Regions from separate parts of the Aliiglaciecola sp. 2_MG-2023 genome, predicted to be linked through region 1. Evidence: predicted binding sites of a transcription regulator. Region 1 holds the regulator's gene; each other region holds the start of a gene.

Region 1 (3,164 bases):
AATACAAAAACTGACATACATTCAAAACTTACAAGCCAAAGGACACAAAGTTTTGATGATTGGTGATGGCATCAATGACGCCCCAGTTTTGGCCGCTGCTGATGTATCAATTGCGGTAGGTGACGCCAGTGACATGGCGAAACGTTCTGCCGATATCATTTTATTAAATTCAAAATTAAGTAATGTTAAGTTTGCTGTTAGTATGGCGATTAAAGTGCGTACCAAAATCAAACAGAACATGGTTTGGGCCATTGGCTATAACGCGTTAATTCTTCCCCTAGCAGTAGCCGGATATTTAAGCCCGTGGATGGCCGTAATTGGCATGTCGTTAAGTTCAATTATTGTGGTCGCAAACTCTATTCGTTTACTACGTTAACCAGCGCTAATAGGAAATTAAAGTGAGTATTATTTATGTGCTAATCCCCATCGCTATTGTGCTAGTACTGTTAGCCATAGGGATCTTTTTTTGGGCGGTCAAATCCAATCAGTTTGAAGATTTAGAGCGTCAAGGATACAACATTCTATTCGATGATGACGTGGATAAAAAAGTACAAGTAAAAAAGCCAAAAACTAACGACAAATGAACGACTTAAGCTGGTTTTCTGCAATATTAATCGGACTTGCTGGAAGTGTGCATTGCGCTGGGATGTGCGGTGGAATTGTGACCTCATTTACGTTTGCATTACCAAAGAATAAGTCACAATGGCCGTATTTAATTGCCTATAATTCAGGCCGCATTTTATCTTATAGTTTCGCTGGCGCAATCGCTGGGCTGTTGGGTCAGATCGTCACCACAAAATCCTTTATCAATCCTCAAGCACTGACCCTTTTTGGCGGAGTATTTATGGTTCTGCTTGGATTATATGTGGGACAGTGGTCAAAACTACTGGTTAAAGTAGAAAAAGTTGGCGCTATTTTTTGGCGTAAAATTAGTCCCATATCAAAGCGTTTCATTCCCTTTAAACACCCAATCTATGCTGTACCCTATGGCCTAATCTGGGGCTGGTTGCCCTGTGGATTGGTTTATTCGACGTTAACATGGAGTGTTTCCACCGGCAGTGTGGTACAAGGTGCTATCACCATGTTTTGCTTTGGCTTGGGCACTTTGCCCATCATGTTAGCAATGGGAGCCAGCGCCAGCCAAATAAGAGGATGGTTGACCCAACCAGTGGTAAAACGAAGCGTTGCAGTCTTATTATGCTTATTTGGCTTGATTTTATGTTACCAAGGGATTCATAATTGGTAACTAATGAATTAATTGGAATTAACTAATGTCAGATCCGAACAAGTTCAGTATTCGCTGCCAAAACTGCAGTTTTAATCACCTATGTATACCGGTGGCTCTGAATCAGACTGAAATGGAGAGTTTGGACGAAATCATAGAACGCAAGCGCCCTTTGCATAAAAATGATCAATTAACTATTCCTGGGCAAAAATTTACGTCGCTGTTTGCAGTAAGAACGGGCTCATTTAAATCTTACATAACCTCTCCCGATGGCGAACAACAAATTACAGGGTTTCATTTTCCCGGTGATATTGTCGGCTTTGATGGACTATTTTCTGAAAAATATCAAAGTTATAATCAAGCGATGGAAACCTCCATGGTTTGTGAGTTACCTTACGACAAGTTAGATATTATGAGCGCACAACTTCCTACACTGCGCAAAGAAATGCTTAAAATTATGAGCACAGAAATAAACCAAGATCACAGTCTCATGATGTTATTAAACAAGCGCACAGCAGAAGAACGTCTTGCCCACTTCCTAATTAATCTATCAGATCGTTTTCGCTCCCGCGGTTTTTCTGAATTAGAATTTAATTTAACCATGACCCGAAACGAAATTGGTAATCACCTTGGTTTAACTGTTGAAACCGTCAGTCGTTTACTCACCCGTTTTCAAAAAGAAAATATCATCAAAGTTGATGGGAAATTTATACAAATTCTCAATTTGGCGGTACTTAGAGAGAAACTTGGTGAACACGTTTTAAATAAACAAGCCTGCGGTTAAGTCTTTTAATTTAAATTGATTCAGGTCAAAACAATTAGTCTGTTAATTGGCAAACTAGCTAAAGTAGCCATACACTTAATATACGTAGTGTAAACGTTTGAAGGGAATTAATTTATGTCCGTATTTAACAAAATACTAGCTGTTGTAGACCCAACTACAGAAGATCAAAAAGCGTTTAAAAGAGCGCTTTTATTGGCAGAAAAGACCGGCGCCAGTATTACTGCGTTTCTGTCCATATATGATTTCTCTTATGAAATGACCACTATGCTCACCGTGGATGAAAGAGAAACGATGCGCCAAGCTGTGGTGGATGACAAAACCGATTGGCTTGCCAATATAGTTGAACCCCTAGCGGCTAACTCATCTATTTCAGTAGATATAAAAGTGGTCTGGCATAATCGGCCATATGAAAGTGTATTGTTCGAAGTGATTGATCACAGCTATGATTTAATCGTCAAAGGAACCCACGAGCATGACACCCTAAAGTCAGTGATATTCACCCCGACTGATTGGCATATCCTACGTAAATCACCGGTTCCAGTTTTACTTGTTAAAGAACATGATTGGCCTATTAATGGCAATATTTTAGCTGCGGTAGATGTGGGCAGTGAAGATGAAGAACATCATAGCTTAAACAAGTTAATCACTAAAACCGCTGGATTGATGGCTGATTTACTGGAAGGACATGTAAACTTGGTTAATTCTTACCCAGGTACACCGGTTAATATTGCCATCGAAATACCAGAGTTCGATCCGGTTGGCTATACAGAGTCAGTTAAACAACACCACGCCAAATGTATGCTTGAGCACGCTCAAGAATTCAATATCCCACAAGAAAATCAGCATCTTAGTGAAGGTTTGCCTGAGGATGTCATTCCTTCAGTGGCAAAAGCTATCGACGCAGAGTTAGTGGTTATCGGTACTGTAGGTCGCACCGGTATTACAGCCGCCCTTATCGGTAACACGGCTGAACATACAATAGATTCACTCAATTGTGACGTTTTAGCAATTAAACCAGAAGGCTTTGAGTGTCCTCTTAAACATTAACCTTACATAACCTTGTGATACTTAGAAAATGACTGCAAACATTTAAATTTAGGGTGTTTATGTCCTTTATGAGGACAGGTATAATCCGCGCTGATAGCAATGTTTTTC
Region 2 (3,164 bases), on a different contig from region 1:
CCAATTTTTTGTCCAGGTTGACTAAGCATTTCATGCCAATGAGAAACCCAACCAACAGTTCTTGCTAATGCGAATATACAAGTAAACATGTTAGTAGGAATGCCAATTGCTTTAAGAATGATACCTGAATAAAAATCCACATTCGGGAAAAGTTTCTTCTCTGCGAAATAGGGGTCGCTCAAGGCGATTTTTTCAAGTTCCATAGCTACATTTAGCAAAGGATCATCGATATTCATTTCTTCTAGCACTTCGTGACAGCTTTCACGCATAACAGTTGCACGAGGATCGTGGTTTTTATAAACACGGTGTCCGAATCCCATTAGTCTGAAAGGGTCATTCTTGTCTTTAGCGCGGTCGATAAACTCTGGAATACGGTCAACACTGCCTATTTCTTGCAGCATGTTTAAGCAAGCTTCATTAGCTCCACCGTGAGCCGGTCCCCATAAAGATGCAACACCAGCTGCGATACACGCATATGGGTTAGCACCTGAAGAACCTGCAAGTCTTACTGTAGAAGTCGATGCATTTTGCTCGTGGTCAGCATGCAGCGTAAAGATACGATCCATAGCTTTAGCAACAGCAGGGCTGATTTTGTAATCTTCAGCTGGTACAGAAAACATCATGTTTAAGAAGTTTTCTGCATAACTTAGATCATTACGAGGATAAACAAAGGGTTGACCAACATTATATTTGTAACACATGGCTACTAAAGTAGGCATTTTAGCGATTAAGCGATATGCACTACGAAGACGTTGTTCAGGATCTGAAATATCTAAATCATCATGATAGAAGCTAGAAAGTGCGCCTACTGTTCCACATAACATGGCCATAGGATGCGCGTCTCTGCGGAAACCTCTAAAGAAATTTGTTAATTGATCGTGAACCAATGTGTGACGTGTAATAGTGTTTTTGAAATCAGCATATTCTTCTGAAGTTGGCGTTTTGTCGTGTAACAACATATAACAAACTTCAATATAATCAGCGTCTCTGGCAAGCTCTTCGATTGAATAACCTCTATGAAGCAATACGCCTTTAGCTCCATCAATAAACGTGATGGATGATTCGCAAGAACCAGTAGCCATAAAACCAGGGTCAAAAGTGAAGTAACCGCTAGAGCCTAAAGCTCGAACATCTATTACGTCGTTCCCAGCAGTTCCCGAAAGTACCGGAAGTTCTACCTCTTTGTCGCCTACCTTTAAAATGGCTTTAGTTTCTGCCATAAGATGTTCTCCTTAGACTAAGTTCTTAAACTGTTATAAATATTTTAAATAATAACAGCCATGAAAAAAAGTGTGCTATTTGTACTTAGAAAGTTGCTGCAAGTCAATTTTAATACATGAATGTTTAATATTTATTCTCATAATGTATTCAGAATACCTATTAATATCGAAAACTTTGAATAAACAGTTTTTTTATCTAGAACAAAAATTGTAATTAAGCTCAACGCTGGATATACTTTGTGCCACTAAATGAAAAAAAACGCTTAGTTGTTAAAGGTTTAATAGTTAATTAACAAAGTGTTAACAGTTGAACTTGTTCAACTCAGTTTTCGTTTATGCACTATACAATAAAATAACTTTAATTAAATGCGTCAAACCTCAACAATGATTACAGGCACATAAAGTGAAAAAACAAAGACCAGTCAATCTGCAACTCAATACGATAAGTTTTCCCCCTTCAGCTATAGTTTCTATTTTACATCGGGCAACCGGTGTCGCAATGTTCTTCGCTCTGATTTTCGTAATCTGGGCTTGGGCTGTATCTGTATCTTCCCTTGATGGGTTTAATACAGTGCAAGAAGTTATGGCAGGGCCCCTTGGTAAATTCGTGGCTATCGGTACTTTATCCGCATTGACCTATCATATCCTTGGCGGTATCCGTCACGTGATTATGGACATGGGTCATTGGGAAGAAATTCAGTCAGGTAATTTAAGCGCACAAGCCACTATTGGTTTGTGGGTGTTAGTGACTATCGTTATAGGAGTGATATTGTGGTAACGGAACAAGCGAGTTTGAAACGTAATGGAGTGCAAGATTTTGTTACTCTGCGTGCTACGGCACTTATCATTACCTTATTTTCTTTTTACATGACATATTTCTTTATCGCCACTCCTGTGGTGACTTTTGAAGTATGGAGAGATTTGTTCTCTAGCATATTTATGAAAGTTTTCACTTTCATTACGCTAGTCGCAATTATGTACCATGTAAGAATTGGTCTATGGCAAGTTTTAACCGATTATGTCAAGGCTCCAGGTTTAAGAGCAACGTTACAATATGTACTTAACATTATTGCTTTTGTTTATGTTGCAGTTGGTTTATTTGTTTTGTGGGGTGTGAAGTGAGTATTCCGGTTCATGAGTTCGATGCAGTAGTAGTAGGAGCTGGCGGCGCTGGAATGCGAGCAGCTTTACAAATTTCTCAATCAGGCAAGTCCTGTGCGTTACTTTCAAAAGTGTTTCCAACACGTTCACATACAGTGTCTGCCCAAGGCGGAATCACTGTAGCCTTAGGAAACGCCCATGAAGATAACTGGGAATGGCACATGTACGATACGGTTAAAGGTTCTGATTATATCGGTGACCAAGACGCTATCGAATATATGTGTAAGACTGGTCCTGAAGCGATCATTGAAATGGAAAATATGGGTTTGCCATTTTCTCGTTTTGAAGACGGTCGCATTTATCAACGTCCTTTCGGTGGTCAATCTCAAAACTTCGGCGGTGAGCAAGGCGCTCGTACAGCTGCAGCGGCTGACCGTACAGGCCACGCATTATTGCATTTGCTTTATCAGCAAAATGTTAAAAATAAAACAAAAGTATTCAGTGAATGGTATGCCCTTGATCTCGTCAAAAACCAAAATGGTGATGTAGTCGGTTGTACTGCTATTGACATTGAAAGTGGTGAAGTCGTTTACTTTAAATCTAAAGCGGTAGTATTGGCTACCGGTGGTGCAGGGCGTATATACGCTTCAACCACTAATGCACACATTAATACTGGCGACGGTGTTGGTATGGCATTAAGAGCTGGTGTTCCAGTTCAAGATATGGAAATGTGGCAGTTCCACCCAACAGGTATAGCCGGTGCTGGTACGCTAGTAACCGAAGGTTGCCGTGGTGAAGGTGGATACCTTCTTAATAAAGACGGTGAGCGTTTCATGGAACGTT
Region 3 (3,164 bases), on a different contig from region 1:
AACCTGTTGGGGTATGCATCCACGAATTAAGGGCTAAAATCCAAAACGCTGAAAGTGAGGTTCCTATTGCAACTATAAAGGTAGATAAAGTATGGAGCCAAGGCGGCACGCGGTTAATACCAAATAACATCACGCCTAAGAAGGTTGCCTCTAAGAAAAACGCAGTCATTATTTCGTAGGCCAAGAGTGGCCCCGCAATATTACCTACCGTAGCCATGAAACCTGGCCAGTTGGTGCCAAATTGAAATGACATTGTAATGCCACTCACCACACCCATTGCAAACGTGAGGGCGAATACCTTTACCCAAAAACGGTAGATTCGCATCCACACTGGATGTTTACTAATGTGAAAACGAACGCGGAAATAGAAAAGCATCCAGCACATAGCAATGCTTATGGCTGGAAATAAAATATGAAAACTAATGTTAGCTGCAAATTGAATGCGAGAAAGTAGCATTACATCTGCCATTGAAACCCCCTAGCGGCGCTGATTTTAGCCGTTGTTTATTTAAATTTAAAACTCGATGAATTTAACCCTGCGTACGACGATAATCTGCTTTTTGCATGTTTGATTTAACTGCTTTTTAGGAACTTATCCTTCATATCTAAGACCTTTCCGACGCCTGAACCTAACTTCATTAAGGTTGCCATTTTTTCAGGACTCAGACGTTGCAGTTCTTCACTCCACTGTGTGACGTTTTCTAATAAGTCATGGATCTCTTGTAACTGTCGTTGCGCATATTCTTCTTGTTGATTTGCCGGTGTAACCAAAAGAGTATCTCGAAGCACGCTCATAGTGGGTTCAATTTCCCGTTTTCGACGCTCTTCAAATACTTTATTGGCCATATCCCAAATGCTGCCTAAAGATTTAAAATAGTCTTTTCTATCTCCGGGAACATGATGCATTTGCACTAGTCGCCACGACTGTAATTCTTTCAATCCCATACTGACGTTACCGCGAGAAACATTCAGGGCCTCTGCAATATCATTTGCGCTTAAAGGCTCTTCACTTATTACTAAAAGCGCATACATTTGACCAACAGTTCGATTAAAACCCCATCGACTACCCATTTCACCGAAATGCATAACGAAGGTTTCTATCATGGGTGTCATTTTCATAATCAAGACTCTTTTCTGAAGTTTCAGTAATTTCTGAAAATTATAAACACTAATTGATGCAGATCAAATATTATTTTATTTATTTGTGTTTGCTATTGGCGGAATGGTTAAGAGTTTCGGTGAGGATTTTTGTATGAAATATGCTTTTTGTATTGAGCGAAGAATAATATTTAAACCAAATTAGCAGCGTTTATTGCGATTAGATCCCTACTTAATCGCCAATAAAGGGGGTCTTTTTGGATGTTTTTTTCAACACATTTTAGCCGTTAGAAAGCGAACTGGCGATGGAGGCAGCTAATTGATATTCATAAAAATTTTATACTTTTTCATTTTTTGTTAATCCACTTCTTAAACAAAATAATTTTCTAAATAAAATATTTTTTTGAAATTTTAACGAAAGGCTAATGGTCTTTAACTTACATAATGGACTACATTGTTCAAAAAGTAGCCCGTTTTTCACAACTAAATATTTTGAGGATACGATTTATGAAACATAACAATTCGATTAAAACTGCTTTACTTATTGGTGCCACTCTTGCCGCTTCTCAAGTCGCCGTTGCTAAACCAAATGATCAATTATCATTAGCAGATGCGACACCTGAAAAAGTGAAAGTCGCTTTCCAAGAATGGAAAGATGGCAATAGACTACGTGGACGTAAAGACAAGTGTTATGGGATTGCTTTAGCCGGTGAGAACGATTGTAAAGCTGGCGCTGGCACAAGTTGTGAAGGGACTTCTACCGTTGATTTCCAAAAAAATGCATGGACTTATGCACCTAAAGGTTCATGTGAATACATAATCACACCAAATGGTGCTGGTTCTAAAGACCCAATTGCTTAAGCGTTTCATTTCCGAATGATAAAGCTAACTGAATTGCCCGCAGATGCGGGCATTTGTTTAAAACCAGAACATTTTGACGCTATACCAAGTAAGGTTGATGGTCATTTATGGTTCGAAGTTCATGCAGAAAACTACCTGATGCAGGGTGGTCCTAGACTTGCAAAATTACAGGAAGTTGCACAGCGATTTCCGTTAAGCATTCATGGTGTTGGGGCTTCGCTTGGTGGACCAAACCCACTTAATCCCGAGCATCTCAAGCGATTGGTTCGTTTAGTCAATTCGGTTCCTACCGCAGCTTTTTCTGAACATATAGCTTGGTCAGGTGCTGACGGAAATTATATGGGCAATTTAATGCCTACACCAATTACCACTCAATCCCTTCTTCGTACTGCCGAGAATATTGACCAGTTACAAAATGCAATTCAACGGCCCATACTGATAGAGAATCCTGCTAATTATCTCAACTTTAAATCTGACATGTCCGAAGCGGAATTTATGATGTCTTTGGTGAATAAGACTGGCTGCGGTATTTTGCTGGATGTTAACAATTTATTTATAAGCGCGAACAACACTGGGATTGACCCACAGCAATACATTGGCAATCTTGAAGCTACAGCTATCGGTGAGATTCATGTGGCTGGTCATTCGGTTGACCCTATCGAGAAAGATTTGTTAATTGACTCTCATGATAGTGATGTGTCGAATGCGGTTTGGGCACTTTTAAATGATGCTTTAAGTCACATTGGTCCTTGTCCTGTGCTGATAGAGCGAGATGCAAATTTACCGCCGTTTGCTGAACTGCTGGCAGAACGCAATATTGCACGAGAGCTAATCCAAAGTAGTAAAGTTGTTAGCTATGAGTGATTTTCATTTCGCCTTAATGGGCTATGTACAAACTGGAGACATACAAGATGTCACCGAACATCTTGATGATGGACAAAATAAACTTCGCTTGGCGGTATATCGGAACACCTTTATTAGTAGTTGTATTGATGCGTTGCAACGCAAGTACCCAAGTGCTGAGAAGTTATTAGGTGAGGACTTCTTTAAAACCTTAACTCGACAATTCTGTTTAACTAACCCGCCCACATCACCTGTTTTGGCAGAATATGGTGAAATTTTTCCTGAGTATTTAAACGATTTTTTGCAACATAATCATCCTGAACTTAGGTATTTATGGGATATATGTAAATTGGATCGAGCTT

What was found. The regulator FNR, encoded in region 1, switches genes on or off when oxygen is low (the NO sensors DNR and NnrR bind a similar motif). The targets are predictions, from matches to a motif close to TTGATCTAGATCAA.
Region 2: gltA (citrate synthase) is a predicted target of FNR. The motif match lies at 1,412-1,425, and genes of this name have one in related genera.
Region 3: Q4567_RS17595 (GbsR/MarR family transcriptional regulator) is a predicted target of FNR. The motif match lies at 1,173-1,186, and genes of this name have one in related genera.

The regions. Positions count from the first base shown of each region.
Region 1 covers NZ_JAUORY010000005.1:234,698-237,861, forward strand. Annotated here, with positions in the region: gene Q4567_RS07555 (heavy metal translocating P-type ATPase) at 1-376, shown strand, start outside; gene ccoS (cbb3-type cytochrome oxidase assembly protein CcoS) at 399-584, shown strand; gene Q4567_RS07565 (sulfite exporter TauE/SafE family protein) at 581-1,246, shown strand; gene fnr (fumarate/nitrate reduction transcriptional regulator Fnr) at 1,272-2,009, shown strand; gene uspE (universal stress protein UspE) at 2,124-3,056, shown strand.
Region 2 covers NZ_JAUORY010000017.1:55,386-58,549, forward strand. Annotated here, with positions in the region: gene gltA (citrate synthase) at 1-1,220, opposite strand, end outside; gene sdhC (succinate dehydrogenase, cytochrome b556 subunit) at 1,624-1,998, shown strand; gene sdhD (succinate dehydrogenase, hydrophobic membrane anchor protein) at 1,992-2,342, shown strand; gene sdhA (succinate dehydrogenase flavoprotein subunit) at 2,339-3,164, shown strand, end outside.
Region 3 covers NZ_JAUORY010000021.1:44,675-47,838, reverse strand. Annotated here, with positions in the region: gene Q4567_RS17600 (cytochrome ubiquinol oxidase subunit I) at 1-469, opposite strand, end outside; gene Q4567_RS17595 (GbsR/MarR family transcriptional regulator) at 574-1,119, opposite strand; gene Q4567_RS17590 (DUF2282 domain-containing protein) at 1,606-1,959, shown strand; gene Q4567_RS17585 (DUF692 domain-containing protein) at 1,975-2,823, shown strand; gene Q4567_RS17580 (DNA-binding domain-containing protein) at 2,816-3,164, shown strand, end outside.